One region of the Methylophaga thalassica genome, then DNA from elsewhere that is predicted to be linked to it. Evidence: riboswitches for the same ligand, from Rfam matches in the RefSeq annotation. Region 1 holds a riboswitch; the other holds the start of a gene.
What was found. A riboswitch is a leader RNA that binds a small molecule or an ion and turns the genes downstream of it on or off. The one in region 1 is predicted to bind cobalamin.
Positions count from the first base shown of each region.

Region 2: linked by a shared signal. The riboswitch ahead of QQL60_RS06975 (hypothetical protein) and the one ahead of QQL60_RS11125 (cobaltochelatase subunit CobN) in region 1 are both predicted to bind cobalamin.

Region 1 is NZ_BSND01000006.1:12,283-27,534, reverse strand. It holds gene QQL60_RS11160 (arsenate reductase ArsC) at 1-44, shown strand, start outside; gene QQL60_RS11155 (GGDEF domain-containing protein) at 50-1,864, opposite strand; gene QQL60_RS11150 (OprO/OprP family phosphate-selective porin) at 1,954-3,315, opposite strand; gene QQL60_RS11145 (FxsA family protein) at 3,534-4,007, shown strand; gene groES (co-chaperone GroES) at 4,123-4,413, shown strand; gene groL (chaperonin GroEL) at 4,461-6,098, shown strand; gene mscL (large conductance mechanosensitive channel protein MscL) at 6,158-6,613, opposite strand; cobalamin riboswitch at 6,796-6,985, shown strand; gene QQL60_RS11125 (cobaltochelatase subunit CobN) at 7,115-11,434, shown strand; gene QQL60_RS11120 (MotA/TolQ/ExbB proton channel family protein) at 11,438-11,884, shown strand; gene QQL60_RS11115 (DUF2149 domain-containing protein) at 11,877-12,191, shown strand; gene QQL60_RS11110 (lysozyme inhibitor LprI family protein) at 12,194-12,616, opposite strand; gene glnE (bifunctional [glutamate--ammonia ligase]-adenylyl-L-tyrosine phosphorylase/[glutamate--ammonia-ligase] adenylyltransferase) at 12,869-15,252, shown strand, end outside.
Region 2 is NZ_BSND01000004.1:440,415-455,666, forward strand. It holds gene QQL60_RS06955 (midas domain-containing protein) at 1-4,257, opposite strand, end outside; gene QQL60_RS06960 (vWA domain-containing protein) at 4,254-6,053, opposite strand; gene QQL60_RS06965 (O-succinylhomoserine sulfhydrylase) at 6,162-7,352, opposite strand; gene QQL60_RS06970 (TonB-dependent receptor domain-containing protein) at 7,481-9,307, opposite strand; cobalamin riboswitch at 9,369-9,561, opposite strand; cobalamin riboswitch at 9,662-9,855, shown strand; gene QQL60_RS06975 (hypothetical protein) at 9,911-10,492, shown strand; gene QQL60_RS06980 (cobyrinic acid a,c-diamide synthase CobB) at 10,498-11,787, shown strand; gene bluB (5,6-dimethylbenzimidazole synthase) at 11,784-12,446, shown strand; gene cbiB (adenosylcobinamide-phosphate synthase CbiB) at 12,443-13,351, shown strand; gene cobD (threonine-phosphate decarboxylase CobD) at 13,344-14,339, shown strand; gene QQL60_RS07000 (cobyric acid synthase) at 14,329-15,252, shown strand, end outside.

The sequences.
Region 1 (15,252 bases):
TCGAGTTTGTACTCGAACAGGTTGCTTACGAAGCGGCAGTTTAAGCCGTTTATTTCTCCGTGACCAAGCGTATCTTCGGTTTCTGATTAATCATATTTTTTTCTGTCGCTTCTAGCTGATAGAGGCTGTTTCCAGCTATTCGTTTAGCCATTGATTTTGCCTTACTGGCGTATTCGGTCAGATCAATCTCTGCCTGGATATTCGGAAAGTCTAAAATGCGCACAGCACCTATAGATAAGCTAAGCAGTGAATAAAAGGTTTCATTGCCATGGCGATCAACCGCATTGATGCCTGCTTGTTGCAGATGACGCAAATTGTATAGCTGTGGGTAAAGTGCCTCAAATGCTTCCAGAATCTTTTGGCAACGCTGTCGCCAGTCTTTACTTTCAAACAAGATGATAAAATCATCGCCACCCACATGCCCGACAAAGTCGATTTCCTGGTCGACATGTTCAGTTAACGTTTTAGCTGTGAGGCTAATCACCTTATCGCCTTTACCGTAACCATAAATGTCGTTGTAGGGTTTGAAGTTATCCAAGTCAAAATAGCAGACAGTGACATCCCGATTTTGCTCGATAATCTCACGGGTATGCTCACTTAATGGCACATTTCCTGGTAGACCACTCAGCGGGTTGGCATGGCGAGCCATGGTGATTTGCATATCGGTAATCTGACGTAGCAAGTCCATTAAACTACCTACACCGCGATAACGACCTTGCTCAGTAATGACGAACGCACTGTGCTGGTGATGTGCTTCCTGGCTGGTGATTTGATAACTAAGTTTTTTCAATGGCAGCTCAGTTTCAACGACGATGGGATTTTTATCCATAAAGTCTTTTATGGGTTTTCTTCCGTACAGTTCACGACCAAAACGGCTGGCGTAAAGTGTCATAAAATCATCGCGCCACATGATACCCACGACACGATTATTATCATCAACAACCGGCAACGCATTCAGTTTTAACGCTTTCTGAAAACGATCAGAAATGTGCTCAATGGTATCGTTATGTCTGACCGGATCTAAATCTGTCAGCAAGCTGCTAACAAGGGTATTCGCTCTTGGACGACCTGTTCGTTGTATCGTTGTTTCTTTGCGTTGGGCAAACAGACTGTTATCGAGTTCTTTCTGTGGATTGCGATTAGGGCGGCCAAAGTAATAGCCTTGTACAAAGCGCATATCCAGACTTTGTGCGGTGATATATTCCTGACGAACTTCAATGCCTTCACCAATCACCTGGCAGCCGATACTTTGAGCAATATCAATCATGGACTGCACAAATTGGCGCTTTTGCCGATCTTCATGAATATTCTGCATAAAGTGGCGGTCCAGTTTGACAAAATCAGGCTTGAGTTCAGACCAGGTGCGTAAGCCAGAATAGCCCGCGCCCAAATCATCAATCGCAATCGAAAAGCCCATATCGCGATAATGTTCGGTGGCTGTTCGCATTAATTCATAGTCATCAATCGGATACTGTTCAGTGAGTTCAATGATGACTTGTTCTGCTGATAGCCCCGCTTCTTCAACATATTGCAGTGTTAAGCCGTGTGGGTAATCACTATTTAAAATGGCGACCGGGGTCGTATTGATGAAAAGTTTTTCTTTGAGACCGAGTTGGCCATAGCGTTTGATGGCAGTTTCTCGACAAAGTAAATCCAATTCAGCCAAACAATCATGTTTAAGGGCTGTATCAAATAAGGTTAGAGGTGAATGAAGAGGGCCATCCGAAGGGCCTCTTATCAAAGCCTCATAACCAAAAATCTGTTGGTTGTGTAGAGATATAATGGGTTGAAACAGAGCTGTCAGACGTCCATGACTGAGAATTTCCTGTAATGAGTGATAGTGGTGTAATTCTTCTTGTGTCATCGTCTTATCTTCTCTTGCTAATATCTCCTAATCAGAAAAAAGCCCCACCCTGGGGTGAGGCTTTTATCAGTGCTTTCCAGAGGTAAGGCCTACCAGTAAGCTTGTGCACGGAATTTAAGTGCAGATGGTTCGTAATTTACGCTTGAGCCATCAACTTTCAGGTCAGTAACTTTGTCATAGTTCAACATTAAACGAGTGTTTTTTGTCGGATAGTAGTTAAGACCAACAGTCCATTTGTCAGCTTCGTCGCTATTAGCTGAGTCATCAATCTCCAGTGTTTCGAAACGTGCTGCAATTTGCCATGCACCTGCAGAAGAATTAGGTGAAATACCTGAGGTAAAACCTTTTTTCCATTTCAATGATTCGCCTGTTAAGAAGTAACCAGCTTCAACAGCGTAGCCAGTAATATCCACATCAGAACCAGCTGTGCGTTCTGCAGTAAAGTCGTTGTATTCAGCCATTGCATGGAATGAACCAAATACGCCCATGGCGTCTACTGTGTAAGCATCTGCACCATCAATTTCAAAAGTTGATGTGTCTAAATGACGTGTAGCATCTTTATGACTGACAAGACGTTGTCTGAAACGGAAGTCATCACCGCCGCCCTTGGTTAAATAACCCAGACCAACTTGAATCAGGTGATTTTTATCTTGCATGTAAGGAACGAAAGAAGCACGTGCTGAGAATGTGCTACCGTTACTGTCTGTTGAGCCACCTTCAATTTCACCGTTAGTTAGGCCAGCTGACACTAACCATCTGTAATCTTTTTCAGCTAATGAAAAAACAGCACCGCTTTCACGTGCAGGAGATACGGTGCTATCAGCAAACCATGGGCGATCCATGAATGTCATGTATTTAGAGCTGATTTTTGTGTTTAAGCCGTAAGCGATATGAGATTGACCTAATTTCACGTCATAGGCTAAATCGTTGAATTTGTTTCCGTAGCTGATGAATGCATCTTTGATCGATACTTCAGAGTCACTACCACTATTACCACCGGTAGCGAAGTCTGCTTCAAATTTGTAGCCCCAGTCATAGATGGAACCTTCAAAACCTAAACGTGCACGACGTAATTCAGTACCGTGGAAATCTTCCGCACCTGAATCATCTTCGTCAGTGTCAATCGCATCCCACATAACACGGCCGATAGGTTGGAATTCCCAGTTACCTTCACGGTCAGCAATAACTAATTTACCGTCAGTTTCGATAACAGGCATGTTCGCTGTTGCTTCTTCAACTTGCTTTTTCACTTCAGCTTGAGCCGCTTCAGTTTTTTCTTGATCAGCAGCTGCAGCATTTTTCAACATGTTGTAGTCTTCAGCACTGATGGTGCCTTTGTCACGAAGGACTTTTAACAGGTCAGCCATCGCTTCGTTGTTTGCCTGTGCAGGCAACATTGCTGCACCAAACAAGGTACCGGCAATTAATAAAGATGTAGTTTTCAATTTCAAGGGACTATCCTCTAGGTTGGTTTATCAATTCGGTAAGAGCCGAAGTCCCGCACACCTTATGCCTGTATTGTTTCAGCATGATGAAGGAAACGTTACAGTTTTGTGACAGTGATACAAATCCTGATTTTTGTTGTATTTAGGCGACATTTACGATCAGGGCTTGAAATCAGCAAAGTCGCACCAATATCCATAGTTATAACTATTACGATGGACGTCTTATGTTTCGATTTTTATTTCTCCTGTTTTTAATTATTCCCATCGTTGAAATCTATGTTTTGATTCAGGTTGGCGATGTTATTGGTGCATTGCCGACCATTTTTCTGGTGGTGGCGACAGCCGTATTAGGTGCATTTCTTTTACGTTTGCAAGGTTTTCAGACCTTACAAAGAGCACAGCAGTCGCTGGCAAGCGGGCAAATTCCTGCTACGGAGATGTTAGAAGGTGTCTGCCTGGTCATCGCCGGGGCGATGTTGTTAACCCCCGGATTCGTCACGGATACTTTGGGTTTTCTATTGTTGATACCTAATATAAGAAGGCTTGTGATTAAGCATATGGCAAAGAACCGTCGTATTTTGTACACACAAAATCGAAGTGGTGCTTTTTCACAACAACGTTACCGATCTGATTATCGTGAAGGTGATGTAATTGATGGGGAAGTGGTCGATGACGATGACAAACATCATCTTCGATAAAAAAATTTAAATTTTTTTGCTTAGTCCCCTTGAAAGCAGGTTTTGTAACCCCATTGTATGAGTTCCCTACAATTTAAGTTAGTCATTAAATAGACATTTTTCGGAGGAAATACAGATGAATCTTCGTCCCCTTCATGATCGTGTGATTGTTCGTCGCATGGAAGAAGAAACAATGAGCGCTGGCGGTATCGTTATCCCTGATAACGCCGCAGAAAAACCATCTCGTGGTGAAATTCTCGCTGCTGGTGATGGCAAGGTTACAGATTCAGGCGAAGTTCGCCCTTTGGCGGTAAAAGTGGGTGACAAAGTACTGTTTGGCAAATATGCCGGTACTGAAGTTAAGGTTGACGGTGAAGAACTGTTAGTCATGCGTGAAGATGACATCGTTGCTGTTATCGAAGGCTAATCCCTGGACTCATTTGCTTTTTTTAAAGAACAAGAGGAATAACTACAATGGCTGCTAAAGAAGTCAAATTTGGTGCAGACGCACGTCAGTTAATGGTTAAAGGTGTAAACACTCTGGCCAATGCGGTTAAGGTGACACTAGGACCAAAAGGTCGCAACGTTGTTTTAGATAAAAGCTTCGGCGCACCAACCGTCACGAAAGACGGTGTTTCAGTGGCGAAAGAAATCGAACTGGAAAACAAATACGAAAACATGGGTGCACAAATGGTAAAAGAAGTGGCTTCGCACACTTCTGATGCTGCTGGTGATGGTACAACTACAGCGACTGTGTTGGCACAAGCTATTCTGCGTGAAGGTATGAAAGCCGTTACTGCAGGTATGAACCCAATGGATCTGAAACGTGGTATCGACAAAGCGGTTCAAGCGGCGGTTGAGCAATTACGCACTATGTCATCTCCTTGCGATGATGATAAAGCCATTGCTCAAGTAGGTACTATCTCAGCAAACTCTGACGCATCAGTCGGTAAAATCATTGCTGAAGCCATGCAAAAAGTCGGTAAAGAAGGCGTTATCACTGTTGAAGATGGTAGCGGCTTTGAAAACGAATTAGACGTCGTTGAAGGTATGCAGTTTGACCGTGGTTACCAGTCTCCATACTTTGTTAACGACCAACAAACTATGACAGCAGAACTGGAAGATCCGTATGTGCTGTTATTCGACAAAAAAATCTCAAACATCCGTGACTTACTGCCAGCTCTGGAGCAAGTGGCTAAATCAAGCCGTCCGCTGCTGATCGTCTCTGAAGACGTGGAAGGTGAAGCATTAGCAACACTGGTTGTGAACAATATGCGCGGTATCGTGAAAGTCTGTGCGGTTAAAGCCCCTGGCTTTGGTGACCGTCGTAAAGCGATGTTAGAAGATATCGCTGTTCTGACTGGTGGTACTGTTATTTCTGAAGAAGTCGGTCTGAGCCTGGAAAAAGTGACTTTAGATCACTTAGGTCAAGCGAAGAAAATCACTGTCAGCAAAGAAAACACCACTATCGTTGATGGTGCTGGCCGTGCAGATGAAATCCAAGCACGTGTTGAACAAATTCGTACACAAATTGCTGAATCTTCTTCTGACTACGACAAAGAAAAACTGCAAGAACGTGTGGCTAAATTAGCTGGCGGTGTTGCGGTTATCCGTGTCGGTGCGGCTACCGAAATGGAAATGAAAGAGAAAAAAGCACGCGTTGAAGATGCGTTGCATGCAACTCGCGCCGCGGTTGAAGAAGGCGTTGTTGCTGGTGGTGGTGTTGCTCTGGTTCGTGCAGAAGGTTCTCTGGGTGAACTGCGTGGTGACAACCATGATCAAGACATGGGTATCAAAATTGCCCGTCGTGCAATGGAAGAACCTTTACGTCAAATCGCTACAAATGCGGGTGCTGAAGCCTCTGTTATCCTGAACGAAGTCGCTGCAGGCAAAGGTAACTTCGGTTACAACGCGGCTACAGGCGAATACGGCGATATGATCGATATGGGTATTCTTGACCCAACCAAAGTGACTCGTACTGCACTGCAAAATGCAGGTTCTGTTGCTGGTCTGATGCTGACAACAGAAGCGATGATTGCTGAACTGCCGAAAGATGATGCACCTTCAATGCCTGATATGGGCGGAATGGGTGGCATGGGCGGCATGATGTAATCATCCCTCAGCCTTTAAAGCTAAAAAAAGCCCCGGCCAGTTGGTCGGGGCTTTTTTGTTTAGGCAATTTCAGATGTGCAATGTGGGCAACGGGTTGCTTTGATTAGAATGGTTGAAAAACATTTCGGACATTCTTTATTGGTGGCTTCTTTAGGGGCTGGTTCCGCTTCTTTTTCACGTTGTAGTTTATTGACTGAGCGGATTAATAAGAACACAGCAAAAGCCACGATCAGAAAGCTAATCACCGCATTAATAAAGACACCATAACTGATCACCACGGCGCCGGCTTCTTGAGCATTAGCGAGGGTGGCATATGGTCCCGCTACAGTTCCTTCTTTCAAGGTAACGAATAAGTCTGAAAAGTCGACACCTCCGAGTAACAGGCCGATAGGTGGCATGATAACGTCAGCAACCAGACTTTTGACAATCGTGCCAAACGCACCACCGATAATAATACCCACAGCCATATCTAGCACATTGCCACGCATTGCAAATTCTTTGAATTCTTTCAACATCCTTTTATTCCTCTTGTTATTTTTTCGCTGAAAATTAGGGAGCAGAGCCACTCGATTAAACATGGCGTCTCTGTGCGATATTAGCCATCGCTATTTTGACTGTCTAGCTTTAGTTGGCACATGAATATTGTGTGCGATTTTGTCTGTGTCACCAAACCGTGGTTGTTATTAAGTGATCTACGTATAATTCAGGTCTTTATGGTCTCTTACCAGAGTTAAAAGGGAATTCTTAACCGAAGCTGTCCCCGCAACTGTATACGTGAAGTTTCCGACAACGATGATGTAAAACCACTGAAATTAGTCGATTTCGGGAAGGTGAGTCGGAAACGTTGAAGCGTGAGCCAGGATATCTGCCATAAAAACGTTGTTATCCGATGGCCGGGGTGTGCAGTTGGAGCGGGAAACCGTTTAATGGCGAATCATCTTTGAGTTGTTAAGCGGTGTGTGGTTTTCCGGCATGGTTTGATAGCTCAGTGTTTTTATATATTGATGGAAAGCGCTGTGTATAACCGAATTGTTCTCTGTTTAGTCCTGTTTCTTTTCTCTGCATCAGCATTCGCTGAGCAACTCTTACTGATTGTGACGCCAAGGAATGTACCGGAAGTAGTATCAGGTGCACATGAATTTTTAAAAGACACATCGCAACAGCCCGTCTCTGTACAAATACGTACAACAGAGCAGTGGCAAGATTTATCCACACAAAAGCAATCACAGTTATTGCAGCAGTCAGATTTAGTGTTTGCTGGCGGTGTGTTTGGCGAAACCGCCAATCAACTGGTGGAATATAGCAAAAAAGGTTTGTTAAACAATCTTATTGCTTTGCATAGTGATCAACGTCTGGTGATGGCCTCAAGTCTTGATGGCAAAGCATTATTAGCCGGGCCACCTGATAAGTTGATGCAACATCCTGATCCCACCATATCAACAGAGCAATGGATGGCATCACTACTAGAACAACATTCTGAACAGCAAGCCTGGCTGATCACGCGCTTCTTCTGGTTAGGAAGAAATAGTGAAAATATGCAGGGTTTAATCCATCATCTGCATCATATCGTTCGATATGAAGATACGATTGAGCGTCCGCAGTTAGCTGCACAGCTCAGGCTTTATCATCAAGGTAAAATCACCTTACCAGAGCAGTTTGAGTTTTCAGCAAAACCTTCATGGGTGGTATTGCTCGATTATGAAACCGGGGAACGACCCGGAGAAAAGGCTTTGCTGGATGCAGTTTGTGAAAACATAGCTGATGAAAAGACCGGGTGTGTGTCAGTGCTTACTGCCTGGGGTGATGCCAGTTTATCTGCGATTAAGCTACTGACACAACATAAATCACAGATCAGCTCGATAGTATCATTACAAGACTTTGTAATAGGTGGCTCTGAACATCGGCAAGCGGTCACCGATGAGTTAAAAGAACTGGATGTGCCAGTTATCAAAGCGATGCGTTTAAGTGACAGCACCCGTGCCGAGTGGGAACTGTCTGAAGCCGGGATTAGCTGGGATTCGGTGCATTACCGGGTCGCTATGCCTGAGTTGCAGGGGCTTTCTCAACCGATGGTCGTCGCGACCATGACACCTGCTGAGGTTGATAATCTCACCGGGGCCAGACTCGCTTTTTCTGAGCCAGTTGCTTCACAAGTGAGCTTATTGTCACAGCGTCTAAAACGCTGGCAACAATTGCAGGATAAAGCGAATCAGGATAAAAAAGTCGCCATCATTTATTACAACCATCCGCCGGGCCGTCACAATATCGGGGCGGATAATTTAAATGTGGTGGAGTCTTTATTCGATATTTTGCATTCACTCAACAATAGTGGCTACAACACGGGTGAACTGCCAAAAACATCAGCGGAGTTATTAGACTTATTACAGCAGCGTGGTGTGAACCTGCCAGAAGATCATGAAGCACTGGCCGCCATGTCATCCGTCGTAAATACTGTTGATAGCCAAACTTATCTGTCCTGGTTTCATACCTTACCGGAGTCATTACAGCAGGAAATGGTCAATGGACCGCTGGGTTTATTGCACGCCAATTTAAAACAAGCGAAAGCGTTAAAAGCTCCCAGTATTGCAAAACACTTATTAGCCAGAGTGATGGAAGATATCCGCCATGTGGTGGATGGGGCAGATCATGCTGGTCGGGATCGTGTTTTGCAATTACTCACTCAGCTCCAGATCCTTTATCAGCAACCTTCAGACGAGATGGATTGGCAGCAGGCTGAGCAATTAATTACGGCGATTAGTCAGCAGTGGATTGAAGGTGTACGTGGCTGGGGAGAAGCACCGGGTAATGTAATGGTGTTTGATCATGAAATCCTGATTCCCGGTATTCAATTTGGCAATATTTTTGTTGGGCCTCAACCGCCAAGAGGCTGGGAGCTGAATGAAGAGTTATTACATGCGAACTTATCATTTCCACCGCCACATCAGTATATGGCCTTTTACCAATGGCTAAGAAATGAGTTTCATGCCGATGCTTTAGTGCATTTAGGCCGACATTCCACTTATGAGTTTCTACCGCGACATCGTGTGGGTATGGCGGAAAATGATTATCCACAAGCGATTCTGGCTGATTTACCCAGTATTTATCCATACATTGTGGACGGGGTTGGCGAGGGCATTCAGGCGAAACGCCGTGGTTTAGCCGTGATGATTGATCACCTCACCCCACCTTTGGCAAGTACAGAGCTATATGACCAATTATTGGCGCTTCGTCAGGTGGTTGAAAGTTATGAGTCGGCGCCTGTGAATGCCGGTGCAATGCGTGACCGTGCAATTGATGAAATGAAACGTTTGATTGCCGAGTTGAATTTGGAAGATGAGCTGACAGCCAATATGTCTGCTGAGCTGGAAGTGCGTGGCTTAAGTTCGTTTGAACAGGTGGATGACGATTTGCTGGTGCATGAAATCGGCCATTACCTGACCACACTGCAAGAAGATTTCATGCCGTTAGGTTTGCATGTGTTTGGTCGTGAGTGGTCTGAAAAAGCCATTCAAACCATGCTGACGTCGATGAATAATGGTAAACAAACCACGGAAAACTGGGAACCACTGTTACGGGAATCTCCGGCGGCAGAAATATCGGCTTTACTGGCTGCGCTGGACGGCCATTTTGTCGAGCCCGGTAAAGGGAATGATCCGATTCGCACACCATCGGCTTTACCTACGGGGCGTAATTTCTATGCCTTGGATGATAGTTTGATTCCTTCTCGGTTAGGCTACAAAGTGGGCATTGCTTTAGCTGAAAAAGCCCGTGCTGAGTCGCCAGCTAATGCTAAACAGGACAGTGATGCTTTAGTGTTATGGGCCTCGGATGTGGTGCGTGATGAAGGCGCGATGATTGCCTTTGCCTACGATATGTTAGGTGTGAAACCGACCTGGAATAGCCGTGGGATTTTTAGCGGGTTGGAGCGGTTAGAGCTGACTTCAGCAGACTTTAGTTCAAACCCGCCGCGTATTCGTCGGGATATGTTACTGACCACATCGGGTTTATTTCGTGATTTGTATGGTTCGCAGTTAGTGTGGTTGGAGCAGGCAGTCTTAATGGCTTTGGATGCCTCTTCGGGACTGATTCGCCGTGATTATCCTGCTTTAACATTATCTTTAGATGCTGCCCTAGAACGTTTGCAGGTAAAAGAAAAGCCGGGTTTCGAATCTTTGGAGCAGAACCAAGTAGCCGCTCGTTGGGTGGCAGATGCCAGTGCGGCATTACGAGCGGGGATATCTGAACAAGAAGCCGGGCTGACAGCGAGTTACCGTATTTTTGGCGCACCTCCCGGCGCGTATGGCGCGGGAGTGAATCGTTTGGTGGAGCGTTCAGGTGCTTGGGAAAATCGTGAACAAGTCGCGGAAACGTATATTCATCGCATGGGCCATGCTTATGGCGCAGAGCTGGACGGCCAGGCACAGCAGGCCCTGTTTCAACAGCGGTTAAAACATGTCGGCCAAACATATTTGGGGCGAGGCAGTAATCTGTATGGCGTCATGGATAACAATGATGCCTTTGATTATCTGGGGGGACTGAGTTTAGCCATTGAAACCAGCCGTGGTCAGGCGCCGAATAATTATATTCTGGCACATAGTGATAGTAGTGATTTACGGGTCGATCCTTTACAAAGTGTGTTGTTGAGCGAATTACGAGGCCGCTACTTGAATCCTCAGTGGCTTAAACCTCTGATGAATGAAGGTTATGCTGGCGCGCGCACCATGGGCAGTGAGTTTTTAGAGTATCTATGGGGCTGGCAGGTGACCAATCCCGGCATTGTGAAAAGCTGGGTATGGGATGAAGTCAAACGTGTGTATGTCGATGATGGTCTGGATCTCGGCTTAGATGAGTTCCTTGAACAAGACCACAATGTGCATGTGAAAAGCAATATGCTGGCGATTATGCTGGTCGCGGCATATAAAGGCTTTTGGCAGGCAGATGAGTCGACCTTACACGATCTGGCACAGCAGTTTACCGATTTAGTTGCAGCAAATGGCCTGCCGGGAAGTGGTCATACTGCGCCGTCACATCCGATGTATGTCTGGTTGAATGATTATTTAGACGCGGAGCACCAGCAGCAATTAGCTGAGGTGTTAAACGCCGCAAAAATGCCAGAAGCGGATTTGCCTGATGCGCCAAGCCATATTGCGGAGGTCACTGAACAAACAGCGACTCAGGCTGAGCAACAGCAAACAAATTTATCTGAGGAACAACAGCAAGAACAAAACAAGCAACAACGTTTCTGGCTGTATTTGCTATTAGGTCTGGTGATGTTATTGGTACTGGTCGGTATCGCAAAAGGGGCGCGTGCACCTATTTCGAAGGCTAAGGAGTAAGTAATGTTGAGTTCACAGTCGATAGGTGTGATGCATCACTTAGTGGGGTTTTTGCTGGAACCGGTCATTTGGGCGCTGATGTTGTTTGCTGCCTTAAGCGTTATAGATATTGGTATTGCACTGGCCGAGCGTTTTTCTGGTTTAAAAAAGTGGCAACAGTCTGGTCAAACTGACGCGTTTGAAACCTTAGCGTTTAAACGTATCGAACGTAGCGACTTTTTAGCGAGAATTGCTCCGATGCTGGGATTGATGGGAACGCTTATTCCTCTTGGCCCCGGCTTATCAGCCTTGGGTAATGGCGAATTAAGTATTTTAACCACCGCGATGAGTGTGGCATTTGATACTACTGTGTTGGGTTTGTTTGTCGGCATTATCGGTTTTGTTTTAGGGCGATTGAGACGACGCTGGTATGACGAGGTGTTGACCTCAATGGAGCAAGCTCATGACTAGACGTTGGCGCAACAGTCGTTTTGATGGCAATGATGATGAGCCATTAGGCCCTATGGCCAATCTATTAGACTTAATGTTGGTGTTTGCCTGCGGCTTGATCGCGGCATTGATCTCAATGAGCAGTCAGTTACAAGACCATTTCCAGTCAGAGAACAGTCAGGCAGATCATGCTTTGACAGAATTACAGTCGATGAAAGAGTTACCGCAGATGCCGGAGGGAATGCAGGGTGGGGCTGATGGATATGAGTCTGTTGGCCAAGTTTATCGCGATCCGAAAACCGGCAAGCTCATTATGATTGGGCAATGAGTTTACTCATACGTTAATGCTGGTTCAGGCATGATAGCTGGAGTACTGTCCATATAAGTGAGATAGCTCGACCAGATTTCATGTGTTCTTATCTCAGTCAGTTTTATCTGACAGCCAAGCGACATGGCAACACGAATAGTGCCGTCCATCCAAATGATGTAAATGCTGTCACAATAAGCTTTTTTATAAGCCTCCCAGGCGGCTTGCCCTGTTTCAATCGCTTCTATGACTTGAGTTTCATCGTGATAACGTTGTTTTGCTGCTGCCAGATAATGTTTCATGATGTCCTGTTTTTGCTGAAGTTCTTCATTAAGACACGCATTAATTTCCAGTGTGGTAAAAGCTGATGCGCAGTCAGTTTCTGTATGAGCAAAAACAGGCAAGCTGATCAACAAGCTGAACACTATGAGTAGACGACTTAGCATTATCTTTCCTTAAAACTTAGGGGGTGATGGTTATACATACTTTACATCTCCAACTGATCAGATGCGGTTAATCGTTTCTTTTTGTAGCTTGATTATGTTCAGTGACTTAGTCAACGAGCTATAAATAAGCCTCAATGAACCATTACGATGACGGTAAATGTGGCTTGAACACCATAAAGTATTCATTAGCGCATTTGGTATTAGTGAAGCTTAGGGTAAAGTAATCTTTTTGTCTCGTTATCCGGAGTGTTTATGTCCTCAGCATTTGTTTTGCCAGAACCTTGGCAGCATGCCTTAAAGACTTACCCAGAGTTGCTCAATGAAGCACCAAAAGTGTTAGCGGCAAGTGATTATGTGAATCACTGGGGGCAGAGACAGGAAACGATGCTGATGCAGTTGCTTGAATCACAACAACTGCAAAAAAATCTTTCTCAGGAGGAGATTGCTCAGCAGCTGGCTTCCATGCTGCAAGGCGTCACAACGGAGGAGCAGTTACATCAGAAATTACGTCATTTTCGGCAATGGATGATGGTACGCATTATCTGGCGGGACCTGGCCGGTTTGGCTGATTTAGCCGAGACCATGGCAGATCTTTCGACGATGGCAGATGTCTGTATCCAACAGACATTGGATATCCTATATCACTGGCAAGTTGAAATTAATGGCGTGCCCCGAGGGCCTGATGGTCAAGAACAACAGATGATTGTGCTGGGGATGGGTAAGCTGGGGGCAGGAGAGCTGAATCTGTCATCCGATATTGATCTTATCTTCACTTATCCAGAAGAAGGGGAAACCGAAGGAGGCAGAAAACCGCTAAGTAATAGTGAGTTTTTTGTTCGCTTAGGACGAAAATTAATTCAGGCGCTGGATAACCAAACCGTCGATGGTTTTGTCTTTCGTGTGGATATGCGGTTACGCCCCTTTGGCGAAAGTGGTGCCTTGGTCTCGAGTTTTGATGCGATGGAAGAGTATTACCAGACTCAAGGGCGAGAGTGGGAACGCTACGCCATGATTAAAGCCCGGGCTATCACTGGCAATGAAGCCGATAAAAAAGCCCTTTCAGATATGTTGCGTCCCTTTGTTTATCGGCGTTATTTAGACTACGGCATGTTTGACTCATTACGTGAAATGAAGTCAATGATTGCTGGACAAATGCATCACCGTGGCATGGACGACAATATCAAATTGGGCGCAGGTGGTATCCGTGAAGTTGAATTTATTGGCCAGGTTTTTCAGCTAATTTATGGCGGGCGTGATCGACCCCTGCAACAACGACCTATTCTGACCATTCTCGATTTATTAGCGGACAGAAAATTATTGTCCACTTATGCGGTAAGCCAGTTAAAACGTGCTTATGAATTTCTGCGCAGAACAGAGCATCGTATTCAAGCCTGGGCCGATCAACAAACCCATATTTTGCCCAGTGATGACACATCAAGAAACCGACTTGCGCAAAGTATGGGTTTTGAAGATTGGATAAGTTTTTATTCAGTACTCAAAGACTATCGGCAACAGATTCAAGAGCATTTTGACCAGTTGCTGACGGCGCCACAAGCTGGTGATGATGGTGCTGGGATAAAAATTTCTTTGTTCAATGCCCAGCCTGAAGAAAAGTTATCATTTATCGAACAATGTGGATACGACGACCCAGCCGAAATATTGGCCGTTGTCGATAAATTACTTGATCTGCATATCTGCCGAAATCTGAGTCAAACCGGCAGGCAACGGCTTGAGAAATTATTACCGCTGTTATTACAAGCAACAGGCAATGTCGATAATGCTGATGCGTGTTTGCCACGCTTAATGCCATTGATGGAATCTATTATGCGTCGCAGTGCCTATATGGCGCTATTAGTAGAAAACCCGATGGCATTATCGCAACTGGTCAAGCTCTGTGCTGCTAGTCCTCTAATCAGTACCCAGTTGGCAAAATACCCTGTGTTGCTGGATGAGTTGCTCGATCCTCGTTCACTTTATGAAGTCCCTGAAAAAGAAGAGCTAAAAATACAGTTACTGCAGTTTTTATCATCCGTTGATGCCGATGATTTAGAGCAATTGATGAATCGTCTGCGTGAGTTTCGTCAGATTGCGACTCTACACGTGGCTGCCGCGGATGTGACAGGCGTGTTGCCTCTGATGGGGGTCGGTGATCAATTAACAGAACTCGCAGAACTTCTTCTGGAGCAAGTGTGGCGAATCGCTTGGGAACACTTGGTTGCCAAGCATGGTTATCCACCGGTTACCGATAATGATGATCCTCAGCAGTGCGGTTTTACCATTCTTGCCTATGGTAAGTTGGGTGGGCTGGAGCTTGGGTATGGTTCCGATCTCGATCTTGTCTTTATTTTTGATGATGAGCAGGAAGGCATGACCGATGGTGAGCGGCCAGTTGATTTAATCGTGTTTTATACCCGATTGGCTCAACGCATGATTCACCTGCTGAATACAGTGACTCCCGGCGGTATTCTTTATGAAGTGGATATGCGCTTGCGGCCGAGCGGTGCATCTGGCTTATTAGTCAGCCCATTATCAGGGTTTACCGAGTATCAGCAAAAAGAAGCATGGACCTGGGAACATCAGGCGCTGGTGCGTGCGCGCACCGTGATTGGAGACCGCCAACTTGCGCAAAAAGTGAC
Region 2 (15,252 bases), on a different contig from region 1:
GTCGGCATTATCAGATAAAGATAAATTTGGCTCAGAATCATCTTGTGAATCCTCGCTGACAGGCAGGGAGTCAGCATCATCTATTGAATCAGTCTCTTCAATGTCTACTGTCTCAGTCTCAGGCGTCTGTTCATAAGCCGGTTCTGAACTCGCCATATCAACTGTGCTTTCTGGTTCAGGTTTTACCTCTGTTTGTTGGCTACGTGCTTTCGCCTCTGCACGAAGTTGTGCCGTTCTGGCGCGTACTTTTTCACGCAGCTCATCGAGCTCTGAACGCATTTCTGCAATTTCTTCAGACGGTACTGAACTCTCTTCATCACTTGAAAGGCTTTCTTCAGCCACTTCAGGCTCAGCATCAACTTCTTCAGTTTCGTCGTCAGCCGTCATCAGTAAGCGTAAACGTTCTGCTTCTGTCTGGAATGCTGGCTCTGGCTCTGGCTCTGGCTCTGGCTCTGGCTCTGGCTCTGGCTCTGGCTCTGGCTCTGGCTCTGGCTCTGGCTCTGGCTCTGGCTCTGGCTCTGGCTCTGGCTCTGGCTCTGGCTCTGGCTCTGGCTCTGGCTCTGGCTCTGCAATAGCATCTTCTGTTGAATCTGTTTGTCCAGCAAAATCTTCATCAATGACGTCATTTTCAGGCGATGTCATCACATCGTCGTCAGATACAGATAACGCCGTATCTTCGGTAACTTGACTCGACTCCACCAAATCACTTGCTTCTGGCAAAGCGGTTTTCACATTGAAAGTATCGGTTTTTAAGAAGTCTTTTAGGCTTCTGGATTCTTTACTCGGAATATCCGCCGACGCTGACATTGATTCATCAGCTGGTATAGATAAATCATCAACCTGATCACCTTCATCTGTTGTATCAAGCTCACTGACTTCTTCAACCTCTGCGTCAGTGATGTCATCAATTGGTTCGGCAACATGATTTTCATCAGCAGTTATATCGTCGTCTGATGAAAGCGTAGAGCTCTCTAATGGCTCATCATCAATAATATTAAACGGCTCATCCGGAGATGCCTCAGATTCTTCAGGCAAGCTTGTGTCTACCTCTGATTCAAGCTGCTGTTCTGATGATATATCTTCAGGTTGAACGCTTTCCGTATCAACCTCATCTGTATCTAACGATAAATTGGCAGAATGCTCGGGCTCAGTGGACTCTGATTCATCTTCAGTCAGGGCAGAAATTGCCTCATCAGCCTCAGCCAAATGTTCTTCTAACGCTGATTCAGTCAAAGGCTCATCGTTGTCATCGGCTGATGCCACTTGTTCGATAACATCATCTGTGAGCGGTTCAACATCTTCAATACTGAGATCATGAGCAGGTGATATATCATCATCACCCTCTTCAGCTGCCAGCTCTAACTCATCAGCTATTATGTTATCAGCGGGCGTTTCATCTTCTGGAGAATCCACCGCTGCTTGTTCAGGTTCTAGCTCCAGACTTTCTTCAAGTTCTACCTGCTCAGTTATCGCCAGCGTCTCATCAATGTCTGACTCTTCTTGAGTATCATCAGTCGCTTTCTCAGCTACCTCAACGAAATTCTCACTAGCGACGGCGTCCTCATCATGGACATCTTCGACAGGAACAGGTGCTTGTGTATCTGTTTCATTTTCATTGGTAACCAGTTCATCAATTGCTGGTATATCGTCGTTTTCTATAGGCTCAATAGTAAGCTGGTCTTCAGCAATCTCATGTTCTTGCTCAATATCTGAACCCAGCTCTTCTGTTTCAGGCTCTGAGAGTTCAGATACTTCTGGCTCATTATCTTCAGCAAGTTCTGGGGTTTCAGCTTCTGCTTCAGATTGAGGTTCATCTATTACTGGTAGGTCATCACTCTCAACCGGCTCAACATTCAATTCGTTTTCAGTCAGCTCGTTCTCAAGCTCTGAATTCAGTTCTTCTGTTGATGTGGATTCTTCAGCAATGCTTCCAGCTTCTGCTTCAGGCTCTGATAAATCTGATACTTCTGTTTCATTGTCTTCACTGAATTCTGGCAACTCGACTTCAGATACAGGTTCATCGATTGTAGGTATATGGTCTCTATCTATAGACTCAACATTAAGCTGCTCTTCAGTAAACGTTGGCTCAGTATCTGAAATCAGTTCTTCTGTTGAAGTGAGTTCTTCAGCAATCTTGTCAACTTCTGTTTCGGGCTCTGGTAAATCAGATACTTCTGGTTCATTATCTTCAGCGAGCGCTGTGGTTTCAGCTTCAGCTTCAAATTGAGGTTCATCAATTGCTGATAGGTCATCACTCTCAACCGGCTCAACACTCAACTCGTTTTCAGTGAGATCGCTCTCAAGCTCTGAATTCAGTTCTTCTGTTGATGTGGATTCTTCAGCAACATTGTCAACTTCTGTTTCGGTCTCTGTTAAGTCAGATACTTCTGGTTCATTATGTTCAGCGAGCTCTGGGGTTTCAGCTTCTGCTTCAAGTTGAGGTTCATCAATTGCTGGAGCTTCATCATTATCTATGGGCTCAAGACTCAGCTCGTCTTCAGAAAGCTCTGGCTCAGAATTCTGTTCTTCTGTTGTGATGGGTTCTTCAGCAATATTGTCAACTTCTGTATCAGTTGAAGCCTCCGATGATTCTGGCTCTACATCAGGCAAATTACTTTCACCAGTGCCTTTGGACTCATCAGGCGTAAAAGCTGCAGGCTCACTACCATCTTCGTCGATTTCACTACTGATATCATCGACTGATTCAGTCGGTATGACTGCTTCGTTTTCAACGTCAAGAGCTTGAGTCACATCAACTGGTTGCTGCTCATCTTGAGCCTCACTGCTGTCAATTTCATCAGTTATGGTTTCATCTAGTGTCAGCTCAGACTCATTATCATCAAGCGATTGTTCTAATGCAGGACTGTTTTCTTCAGATTGAATTTGCTGCTCACCGGAATCTAGCTGTTCATCTGTAGGATCAGCCTGCTCAATATCAGCCAAAAACTCATCGACTGATAAGTCATCAATAGTTGCCTGCTCTGGCTCTGGCTCTGGCTCTGGCTCTGGCTCTGGCTCTGGCTCTGGCTCTGGCTCTGGCTCTGGCTCTGGCTCTGGCTCTGGCTCTGGCTCTGGCTCTGGCTTAGTATCTTGTTGTGCTAATAAGGCATCAATATCTTCGTTATCGATTTCAGTATCTGAATCTGTCTCAACTGATGTTTGCTGCTTCTCTTCGTTGTCTTGCAGTGACGACAAAATATCATCCACAGCCCCCGGAATTTCAATCTCATCTGTGACTTCGGTAAAGCGTTGAAGCTCTTCATCGGTGAGCTCTTCCTGTTGGACTGAATCAGCTTCATCAGCAATACCATTGATTTCAACGACATCAACTGGCTCGTTGCGAATCTCTGTCTCTCTAGTCTCGTTTGTATTGTCTGGGTCAGAAACACTTGCGTTTTCATCTTCCAGTGAAAAATCGTCCCCGTCTAATAACGCATCCAGTTCTTCATTAGATAAGATGGGCTCTTCTTCTGGAGATGAGTCATTGTTAGCAGGTATTTCAGCATCAGGGGTGTCAGTATCAGCTGCGTCTTCAGGCTCGGTTGGCTCACTGACATCTGTCTCAGGTGAGAGTGATGGAACCTCGGCCTTATCATCGAATACCTGATTTATCTCATCGCCATCACCAAAGGTTTGCTCTTCCTGAGGTTCAGGTACCTCGTCAATTTCTGCTGGCGTTTCCTCTTCGGTCACACTCTCATCAATCTCAACATCCTCTTTCTCAGTTGGAAGCACAGCTGCCGCAGCCATTGAAGCCCCTGTCAGTTGTTGATACTGACTCAGTAAACGTTCCATCGTTTGTGCCGCGTGATCAATCTGTTGCTGTAAATCATCTGCGGTTGGTGCCGTTTCTTCAGATTGTTGAGACTTAGCGTGTGAACCAACTGGCTCGATGTTCAATGCCGCATCAACGGCTTGCTCAACCAGGCCAGGAATAGCTAAAAACGCTTTATCATCCTGTTCTATATAGGTTTTGATAAGACTTTTTTGTATGCGACGTTCACGCTCAAGAAAGTCATTTACTTCCGCTTTGAGCGCTTCATCACTCAAGGCGTATTTTTCATGTAAAACCTGACTGAGGTTTTGCTCTCTCGATATCTGGTCCCGCTTAATTTTTTTTACAGCGTTGGTGCCGGCATTATGAACTTTCCGCCTTTTTTTCCGATTACTTATTAATAAAATGCCAGCAATAACAGCAAAAATCAGAGCCAGTTCATACGCCAGAAACTCGAGCATTGGATCGGTTAGATTTATCAAAGCATATCTCCCACCGCTGCGGTTGCTGCATTCTGTCTTCGCCACCAAATAACGCCAGCTATCAGTAGAGCTAAGATAATGGCATTACCTATCAGAAGTTTTGTGTTATCAGATATTGAGATACCTGATTCTTCATTATCCTCACTTAGCATCAAGTCATCATCCAAGGGCATAATATCGACGTCAGCTGCATCTTCACCTGTAATCGGTTCCAGAATGGGAGCAAGTTCTTCATCAAATAATTCAGCAGCTGGTTCAAGCGCTAATTCATCTTTCAACGTGATAGGCTCAGCCTGTAAAAAAACCGGACGTCCTTCAGGCGTTTCACCGCGTAACTGAAGCGATAATTCGTAATCGGCATCTTTCGTGAGTTCAGTTAATGTCAGCTGCCAATTGTTCGTATCCGTTTTCTGCATCTCGTATGGCCACTCGCTACCATTTTCTTCTCTTAATAATGCTTTTATCGACAAAGAATCTTGTTTTATTAGGGTAGGTTCGACCTGAACCTGTATACGATGACTTCGACTATCACCAGGTAGACGTTCCGAATCAACATAGTAAGGCGCTGCTATCACATTGATACTTTGGCGTCTCTGACGTTCAAACGTCGCACTTTTCAAGGTGACAATCACATCCTGACGTCCAGCGGTGAACTCTTCACCCAATTTGGCATTAAACTGACTTTTTTGTGGGTCCAATGTCATCGACAACTGCTTTTCTTCCAGCTCAGAATTTTGTTTGAGTGAGCCGTCAACCAACTCAAGAAAATCGTTTCGTGTAATGGGTTTTCCGTGATCAGTTAATGTCGCGTGAAAATCGAACTTTTCCCCTTTCAGCACATTATTAGGTAAATCACTGGTTTCCAGTTTCATATCCGTGACAACCATTACCCTGTTATCCGGATCAAGCTGAGCATCAATTCGCCACTCGCCCGTCGCCGGGTTTTCAATGGTAATCAGATCAAAACTATCTTCATGTAACCAACGCAATTTATCTGATTGGTCCAACTCGGTGAGGGTTCTACCGTCAGGTGCTTTAAGTTGTGTTTCTGCTGAGCCTGCTTTTCGAAAAGCCAGCACTGTCATTTCATTGACACTGCTATCGATTTTGAACTGATTATCAGCGAGAGGGACAGTGTCTGGCTGGGTGGCTTTCTCAAACATATGTAAGAAAATACGTTGCAAATCATCAGCCGTATTGGCTTGTTGATACCAGCCATCCGTTTCCATTGAGATAGCTTTCAGCAGTTCATGATCGGCATTATCTGACAGGGCAATGGTGTGAACGGCGAGATTCGCCGCTTTTAGTCTAGGCACAATCGCATTGAGGATGCGCTGGCGAGAGGCTTCGCTGGCTTTTTGTCCTGGTTGCAAATCAACAAAACCATCAGACAATAAAATCAAGCTTTGACGTTGTTTAGGATCGTTTTTTATGCCTGTTTTTGTGGCTTTTTCTAAGGCTAGCTCGATATTAGTATAGAGACCAAGGGAGTGAATTTTTGAGGATTTTTCAATCGCTTTTTGTCGCCAGTCATCATCAACTTTTTGCCATGGCACCAGCATATTGACCATCTTAGCAAAGGTCCATACCCCTGAATTTGCGTCATCTGGCATGAGCCCCACTAACATTCTCAGCGCAGGTGCTCGCAGGTTTTTGGGATCATTCTTTTTCATGCTGCCCGAGACATCTATCACAACACGAACATCACTACTGGGTGTTTCAGCCGCTTGTGCAAGCTTTGTTGGTATAGTCACCAACAAAGCTAATGGCAATGCGATCTTTAAGAAATCTAACATAGCAATCTACCTTGTTCATTATGCTGTCAGCTCCTGTCTTTACGCTTTTTAAAGACATTTTTTTGACAGCCACTCCAATCTAGGCAGGGCTATGCAGGTTTTGTGCCGTTATTTAATAGCAGCAAAGCCGCGGGCTAAATCCGCTTTAATATCATCCACACTTTCAAGGCCGATAGAGAGTCGTAACATTCCATCAGTGATGCCAGCTGCAGCGCGTGCTTCTTCAGTGAGACGTCCATGTGTTGTTGTTGCAGGATGCGTGATGGTCGTTTTGCTATCACCTAAGTTCGCGGTGATAGACAGCCACTCCAAAGCGTTAATGAGAGACCATGCATCCTTCTTACCGCCTTTGATTTCAAAAGCAATAATGCCACCAAATGCTGACTGCTGTTTCTTAGCTAATTCGTGCTGTGGATGCGATGGTAAGCCTGAGTAAAACACATGGCTTACTAAAGGTTGCGACTCTAGCCAGCTTGCTACCTCAAGTGCTGACGCAGAATGGGCTTTCATTCTGAGATCCAGGGTTTCCAGACCTTTGAGGAAGGTCCAGGCATTGAATGGACTCATCGTCGGTCCTGCTGTACGCAAGAAACCATATACGTCTTCACCAACACGTTTAGCATCGCCAACCACCGCACCACCAATACAACGGCCCTGGCCATCGATGTATTTTGTAGCTGAATGCACAACGATATCAGCGCCAAACTCCAACGGTCTTTGTAATGCCGGCGTACAGAAACAGTTATCGACAACCAATAAACAATCATTGGCCTTGGCAAGCTCAGAAAGCGCTTCCAAATCTGCAATTTCATTCATTGGATTAGAAGGCGTTTCTAAAAACAGCATTTTTGTTTCTGGCGTAATAGCGGCTTTCCAGTCATCTAAATCAATCAGCTTCACATAGCTGGTGCTGACACCAAACTTGGATAAATATTTATCAAACAACACACGTGTAGTGCCGAAAATACTCATCGACGAAACGATATGATCACCGGCTGATAATAAGGCCATCATTGTCGATAAAATCGCCGACATGCCAGATGAAGTAGCAACACAGGACTCACCACCTTCCAAAGCAGCTAAACGCTGTTCAAATGTGCGAACGGTGGGATTAGTAAAACGAGAATAGATATTACCCGGCTCATCACCACCAAATCGTGCTGCAGCTTGCTCTGCACTTTCGAAGACAAAGCTGGACGTTGGGAATATAGGTTCAGACTGTTCAGATTCGGCTGTTCTTTTGTGACCAACTCGAACGGCTTTGGTGGCAAAGCCTTTATTGTCATATTTATCTGTCATGGGAGTTCAACATAAAAAAGATGTGACAATTCTATATTTTTAGCAGGCTACTGACCAGATGAATCCTGAGTTTCAGTCAAAAAAATACCCGAAACTTGTTCGGGTATTTTTATTCAAACTATTATCAATTATGGTTGATAACTGACCGAGAGCATCACGGTACGCCCAAGGCTGTAATAGTCTTCGACTGTTTGATAGTCCTTGTTTAACATATTTTGGCCCGTTAACCTGACCGTCCAGTCTGGATCCACTTGGTAGGCAACACGCAAATCTAACAGTCCGTAACCACCAAGACGTTCATCATTATCAGCATCATCATAGCTGTGCCCTCTTAACTTCCAGCTTGCACCAGTAGACCAATCGCCCCAACTACGATCCAAATGAATATTGGCTAAACGTTTTGCTCTTCTGGGTAATACATTCCCTGTTTTATCATCTTCAGGTTGTAAAAACGATGCATCAGCCGACACTTGCCAATCTGCAAGGCTCGTTGTGACTTCAAACTCAACACCTTTGATCTTAGCCACATCGACATTAGAAGGTGATGTATCCCAAACGATCAGGTTTCTGATCTTATTTTTATAGGTATTGACTGCCCAGCGTCCCCAACTTGGCGTGCCTTGCACTCCTATACCGTATGAGGTCGATTTTTCAGGCTTCAGATCAGGATTACCTTCATAACCGAAACTATCCAATGGATAGTATAGATCGTTAAATGTCGGGGTTTTAAAGCCGGTTCCGGCATTGGCGGTCAACTTTAACTGCTCACTCAACTGGTAACCATAATCAGCTGTTCCTGTTGTTTCATGGCCGAATGATTCATTATCGTCATGACGAGCACTTAGTAGCCAACTGTTTTTATCAATCTCAGCTTCCCAGCTAGCAAAGACAGCTTTATTGTCACGAGAATCGGAGACATAAGTATCAGAACTATCAATCTTGTCATTCTCATACTCTAAACCAATATTGACTTGATGCTGAGCATTTAATCTAAGATGATTTATCCACCCGGCATAACGATGACGAGTATTGTAATTTGTGGTTATCTCATCATCGACATAATTTTGAGAACGATCACGCGACTCAGAAAGGTCAAAACTCATAGACCATGTATCGTTTACTGAGATATTGTTATTGAGTCCAAGAATTTGTTGAACAGTATCTGTGACGTAATTTTTATTTACACTAGATCCATCATAGTGATTACGTGCATTTGAACGAAGCAGATTAACATCCGTTGACCAGTTTTCTATCCATTGTTGATTGACTTTTAACGATACGCTTTGATTACGGTAACCGTCATGATCAGGGTTACGCTCTTCTCTAGCGTTAATACCATTGGTTGTATCGTAACTATAGCTAAGATTATATTTGGTCGTTTCGTTTCCACCACTTACGCCAGCTTGGCTTCTGAGAGTATTTTTTGTACCTGCAGAAACTGTAAAATTTGGCGTCGGTTTACCAAGTGAACCGCTTTTAGTGAAGATTTGGATTACACCACCTATGGCTTCAGAACCATAAAGCCCGGCTCGAGGCCCGCGGACAATTTCAATGCGTTCAATTTGACTGACAGGGAAATCTTGTAATGCTGAAGAACCAGATGTGGCTGAATACCATTTAACGCCATCAACTAAAACAAGCACGTGATCAGAATTTGTTCCACGGATTGAAACACCACTTGTCTTACCCAAACCACCATTCTGAGTCATATCAATACCAGGAAAACGTGACAGAAGTGTAGCCAGATCTTGAATCTGAAGTTTTTCAATATCAGCTTCTGTGATCACCGTAGTCGGCGCTAGAGCATTTTCCGTAGGCATGCGATTAGCGGTAACGGTGATAGAGTCAAGCTCATCACTAGCGATAACAGGTAAAGAAAGTAAAGAAGAAATCAGCGTAAAAGCTGAAAGACGCGTGCACGCACGCAAAGGCAACGCCTTTGAAAACAAGTTCATAATTGTCTCCTGAGGATACGCTCACCCGCGATCCAGGGTTAATAGGGTCACAACACATTGTGTTGTTACGAAACCTCAGGCCGGTCTCCGGACTTACGTTGTGGCTATCGCCTGACACATCGCCTTCCCACGACATTCGCAGTGGCTTAATGATGTGCTTTTCAACGTTTACCGTTGCGGGGGCAGTGTTGGATTTGTCACCAACTTCCCGTTTAACTCTGCATAAACAGAGCACCTGAAGAGCCGCGCATAGTAATGGCTGCGCATCCATCCGTCAAACTGACTATGTCAACTATAGCGACAATGACGCCTGATTCCTATACGGCAAATTGACAATATGTGGCATTAATCCTTATTCTATCGCGTGTTTTAGGTGTTGCTAACGCAAGTAAACGGGAAGTCGGTGCATCACTAGATAATGCCGACACTGCCCCCGCAACGGTAAGTGAGATGAGATAAACGTTATGCCACTGTACAGCGCTGTATGGGAAGGTGTTTATCAGGCAAAACTCACAAGTCCGGAGACCGGCCTGAAAATAAAACGTGCCAACTGGCAAATTCAAAACCTATTGTGTGCGGGTGGGCACACTGGAGAATCACATCATGACCTTATCTCGTTCTCAGCAACTGATTATTGCTGGTCTTTTAGCACTTTTAATGTTCATGACCCGAGGTCATCATTTTGCTTCTGTCGACGCGTTACCGAGTGCATCATGGGCTATCTTTTTCCTAGCCGGTCTTTACCTGAGTTCAGCTGCCTGGTTTCCTGTATTTTTAGTAATGGCTGCTGGCCTCGATATCGCCAGTGTGTTGTTGGGTGGTGGTCAATTAAGTAATAGTTTCTGTATGTCTCCTGCTTACGGATTTCTGATTCCTGCTTATGGTAGCTTATGGATGGCTGGACGCTGGTATGCATCAAAATATCAATTTAATGCAGCCACCTTATTGCCGCTTGTTGGCAGTGTATTGGTAGCAGCCACTGCAGCCACCTTATTTAGTGGTGGCGGTTTCTACTTCTTCTCTGGCCGTTATCCTGATCCAACATTCACTGAATACACACAGCGTTTTATTCAGTACTTCCCTAAAAACCTGGCTGTAATGAGTTTCTATCTGGTAGTTGCAATGATTTGCCATGTGTCTCTGCATTTCACAGCAACGACACAACGAGCAGATCAACAGCATTAATAGAGATGCAGTCGCAGTCATGCGCTGCTGTTGTCATTGCTGCACCGGCATCTGGCCAAGGTAAAACCACGGTCACCGCTGTATTAGCAAGACATTACCGGCAGCAAAACAAACAGGTGCGCGTATTCAAAGTGGGTCCAGATTTTCTGGACCCTATGGTTTTAGAATACGCATCAGGTCACCCTGTTTATCAGCTTGACCTGTGGATGGTCGGCAAACAACACAGTCAGCAACTTTTAGCAGAAGCGGCGCAACAAGCCGATATTATTTTGATTGAAGGTGTGATGGGCTTGTTTGATGGTGAACCTTCCACAGCTGATCTGGCTGCTGCTTTTGGTATCCCTATCCTTGCCGTGATCGATGCCAGTTCCATGGCACAAACCTTTGCAGCCATCGCTGTCGGTTTGGACCAATATCGAAAAGATACGCGTGTCGCTGCCGTTATTGCTAATAAAGTCGGCAGTGAACGTCATGCCGATATGCTCAAAAAAGCCTTACCTAACACTCTTCCTTGTCTCGCTACTTTGTTCAGACAAACTGAACATGCCCTGCCCAGTCGTTATTTGGGTTTACAGCAAGCCAATGAAGTCACTGATTTAGAGCAACGCCTGAGCCATACTCTGGACGCTTTTGACTTCGACAATACAGTCTCATTACCTAACATCGATTTTCCGTTTATTGATGTTGAGCCACTGCCTCTCTTACTCGAAGGTGTAAAGATTGGGATTGCCAGAGATGCCGCTTTCTCTTTTCTTTATCAAGCGAATCTGGATTGTCTGGAAGCCTTAGGTGCTGATCTTATTTTTTTCTCGCCACTAACAGACAAACAATTACCAGACATCGATAGCCTTTATCTGCCCGGTGGTTATCCCGAGCTACATCTGGAGACATTGAGTCAAAACACCAATATGATTCAATCTATTCACCAACATTACCATGCCAATAAACCAATCATCGCTGAGTGTGGCGGCATGTTATACCTATGTGAATCCCTGACGGATAAAGCGGATAATACTGCTAGTCTATGTGGCATTTTGCCTGCCAAAGCCAAACTTCAGGCGAGACTGACGGCTCTCGGATTACAGGAAGTCAATATCAATGGTGCGGCCATCAGAGGCCACACCTATCATCATTCTTTACTCAGTACAGAACTGGTCTCGGAGATAAGCGGGCAGTGTCCTAATGGTAAATCGGTCAGTGAAGTGGTCTATCAACAACAGCGTTTAAACGCCAGCTATATCCACTTTTATTTTTACTCAAACCCTCACCTTATTGCAGCGTGGTTGACGCCATGAGTGATTCACCTCATCAGTTTTCACAAGCAGAACGAGAAGCCGTTTATCGCGCCATAGCAGAACGTCGCGATATGCGTCACTTTCGACCAGATCCTGTTGATCCAGAACAATTAAAACGTTTACTGATCGCGGCTCATCAAGCCCCCAGTGTCGGCCTGATGCAACCCTGGCGAATAATTCGAATTACTGATTCCATTATTCGCGAAAAAATAAAAGCACTGGTGGAAAAGGAACGTATTGAAACAGCCAAAGCCATGAATGAACGCGAAGATGAGTTTATGCGTTTAAAAGTCGAGGGCATGGATAATTGTGCTGAGATCCTGGTTGTCGCTTTATGTGATAAACGTGAAGAACATATTTTTGGCAGACGAACCATGCCGAATATGGATTTGGCCTCGGTATCTTGTGCCATCCAAAATATGTGGCTCGCAGCAAGAGTGGAAGGTTTGGGCATGGGCTGGGTTTCTATTTTTGAACCTGAGGCACTGGCACAATTACTGAAACTCCCCTCGGGTGCCTCCCCCGTCGCTATTCTCTGCCTGGGTCATGTTAATGAGTTTTATCCAGAGCCGATGTTACAAATGGAAAACTGGCGACAAGGTATTGAGCTGGACGCGGTTTTATATGAAAACCAATGGGATGAACCTGCCAAGCTATGACCTTACTGTTTATCGTGCTTGCCGTATTGCTTGACTGGTTGCTTGGCGAACCAACACGTCGCCATCCGCTGGTTGGTTTTGGGCGACTGACCAAGCTCGTTGAAACCAGATTATATTCATCAGAACACAATCAAAAAAAACAGTTTATCAATGGCTTACTCGGTTGGCTGATACTCGTCTTACCTTTTGCCTTGATTGCCTATTTTATGAGTCAAATTACCGTGCTCAACAGCTTATTTAGTGTGCTGGTACTTTACCTTTGTATTGGCCATCGGAGTTTGTATGACCATGTCACCCCGATCATCGAAGCATTGAAACAAGGTGATATTGAACAGGCAAAAACTTATACCAGCTATATTGTCAGCCGTGACAGGGAAACTCTGCATATTCCTAAAGCCAGTATCGAATCTGTATTAGAAAATGGCGCCGATGCCATTTTTTCAGCTATCTTTTGGTTTATCGTGGCAGGATTGCCTGGCGTCGTTATCTATCGTCTCAGTAATACTCTGGATGCCATGTGGGGCTATAAAACAGAGCGCTATTTATTCTTTGGCCGTTTTGCTGCGCGTATTGATGATGTGCTGAACTTTATTCCAGCCCGTTTAACAGCACTCAGCTATGCTCTGGTGGGTGATGTCCGTTCAGGTTTACAGTGCTGGAAACAACAGGCTAAACAATGGGATAGCCCTAATGCTGGTCCAGTTATGGCGGCTGGTGCTGGTGCATTAAATATTAAGCTGGGCGGTTTAGCTCGCTATCACGGCGTCTGGCATGATCGTCCTAAGCTTGGTCTCAACCACGAAGCGAGCGAGAGTGATATTCCCCGCGCCTTACATTTAGTGACAGACAGTCTATTGCTGTGGCTGGCCGGTATTACTGTGATCACAGGAATTAGCTATGCTTGAACACGGTGGCAAACTCAACCATTACATCAAAAAGTACGGCATAGCCAGCGAGTATTGGTTGGATTTATCTACCGGTATTAATCCCAATGGCTGGCCTGTTCCCCCCCTGCCAGAACAGGTTTGGACACGTTTACCGGAACAGGATGATGATTTACTCACTGCAGCGGCAAACTATTATGGCAATGAAAGTTTAATTGCCCTGCCCGGAAGCCAGGCTGCCATTCAGTTTTTACCGCAATTACGCGAGCCTTGCAGAGTGAGGGTCATACACCCCTGCTATGCCGAACATGCTTATAGTTGGCAAAAAGCAGGTCATGATGTTGAGGCCATCCATCACGACGAGATTGATTCATTGCTTGCCGAAACAGATGTGCTAATCATCATCAACCCGACTAACCCAAGTGGCAGGCAATACAAAAAAGAACAACTTTTAAGCTGGCATCAACAATTACAACAACATGATGGCTGGCTTGTGGTAGATGAAGCCTTTATTGATACATCACCTGACAAAAGTCTTTGTCGTCTGCCTGCCATGCCTGGACTCCTTATCCTCAGATCGGTTGGTAAATTCTTTGGTTTGGCAGGTTGTCGTGTTGGTTTTTTAATCGCCGAACAATCCGTTCTCGATCAGATGAAAGAACACCTGGGCCCGTGGCCCATTGCTACTGCTTCACGTTATATCACCATACACGCTTTTAAAGATACTGACTGGCAACAACACTGCCGCCAGCAACTTCAGTTTCAATCAGCACGTCTGGCGCAATTACTGACTCGTTATGGTCTCAGTCCTACCGCTGGCACAGACTTATTTCAGTGGGTCAGACTTTCTGTCGCCAAAGACATACATGAGAAACTGGCAAAAAATGCCATTCTGACCCGCTTATTTGAATCCCCTGCCAGTTTGCGTTTTGGTTTACCCGCCAATGAACAGCAATGGCAGCAGTTAGAAAAAGCCCTGCAATCGCTACGAGTTGATCATGAAACATAAAACATTAATGGTTCAGGGCACCACATCTGATGCGGGCAAAAGTACCGTTGTCACCGCCTTATGTCGCTGGTTTAAACAACAAGGTTATCAAGTTGCGCCGTTCAAACCACAAAATATGGCACTCAATAGTGCAGTGACCGCAGAAGGTGGTGAAATCGGTCGCGCTCAGGCGGTACAAGCACAAGCCTGTCATCTGGCACCACATATTGATATGAACCCGGTGCTACTCAAACCTAATAGTGACTCTGGTGCTCAGGTCATTATTCATGGCAAAGCGGTTGCCAATATGGAAGCGCGCTTTTACCACGACTATAAGCCTACGGCGATGCAAGCGGTTCTCGATTCGCATCACCGGCTGGAATCGAATTATGACCTTGTTGTCGTAGAAGGTGCGGGCTCACCAGCAGAAATTAATTTACGCGATCGTGACATCGCCAATATGGGCTTTGCAGAAGCTGTAGATTGTCCGGTTATTCTGATTGCCGATATTGATCGCGGTGGTGTATTTGCTCATCTGGTCGGCACGCTGTCGTGTTTATCTGAGTCAGAACAAGCGCGGATTAAAGGCTTTATTATTAATCGCTTTCGCGGTGATATGAGTCTATTGCAACCCGGTCTGGACTGGCTGAAACAAAAAACCGGTAAACCGGTGTTAGGTGTTTTGCCCTATCTGCACGGTTTACATTTAGAAGCTGAAGATGCGGTGAATACCCAACAAATAACGGGCTCAGATAAACAACTCAATATTATCGTGCCGGTATTACCCCGCATCAGTAACCATACTGATTTAGACCCATTAAGATTGCATCCTCAAGTCAATTTACAGTTTATCGGCCCTGATGACACCATCCCGGCGGCCGATCTGATTATTTTGCCTGGCAGTAAACACGTCCGTGCTGATTTAGAGTGGCTG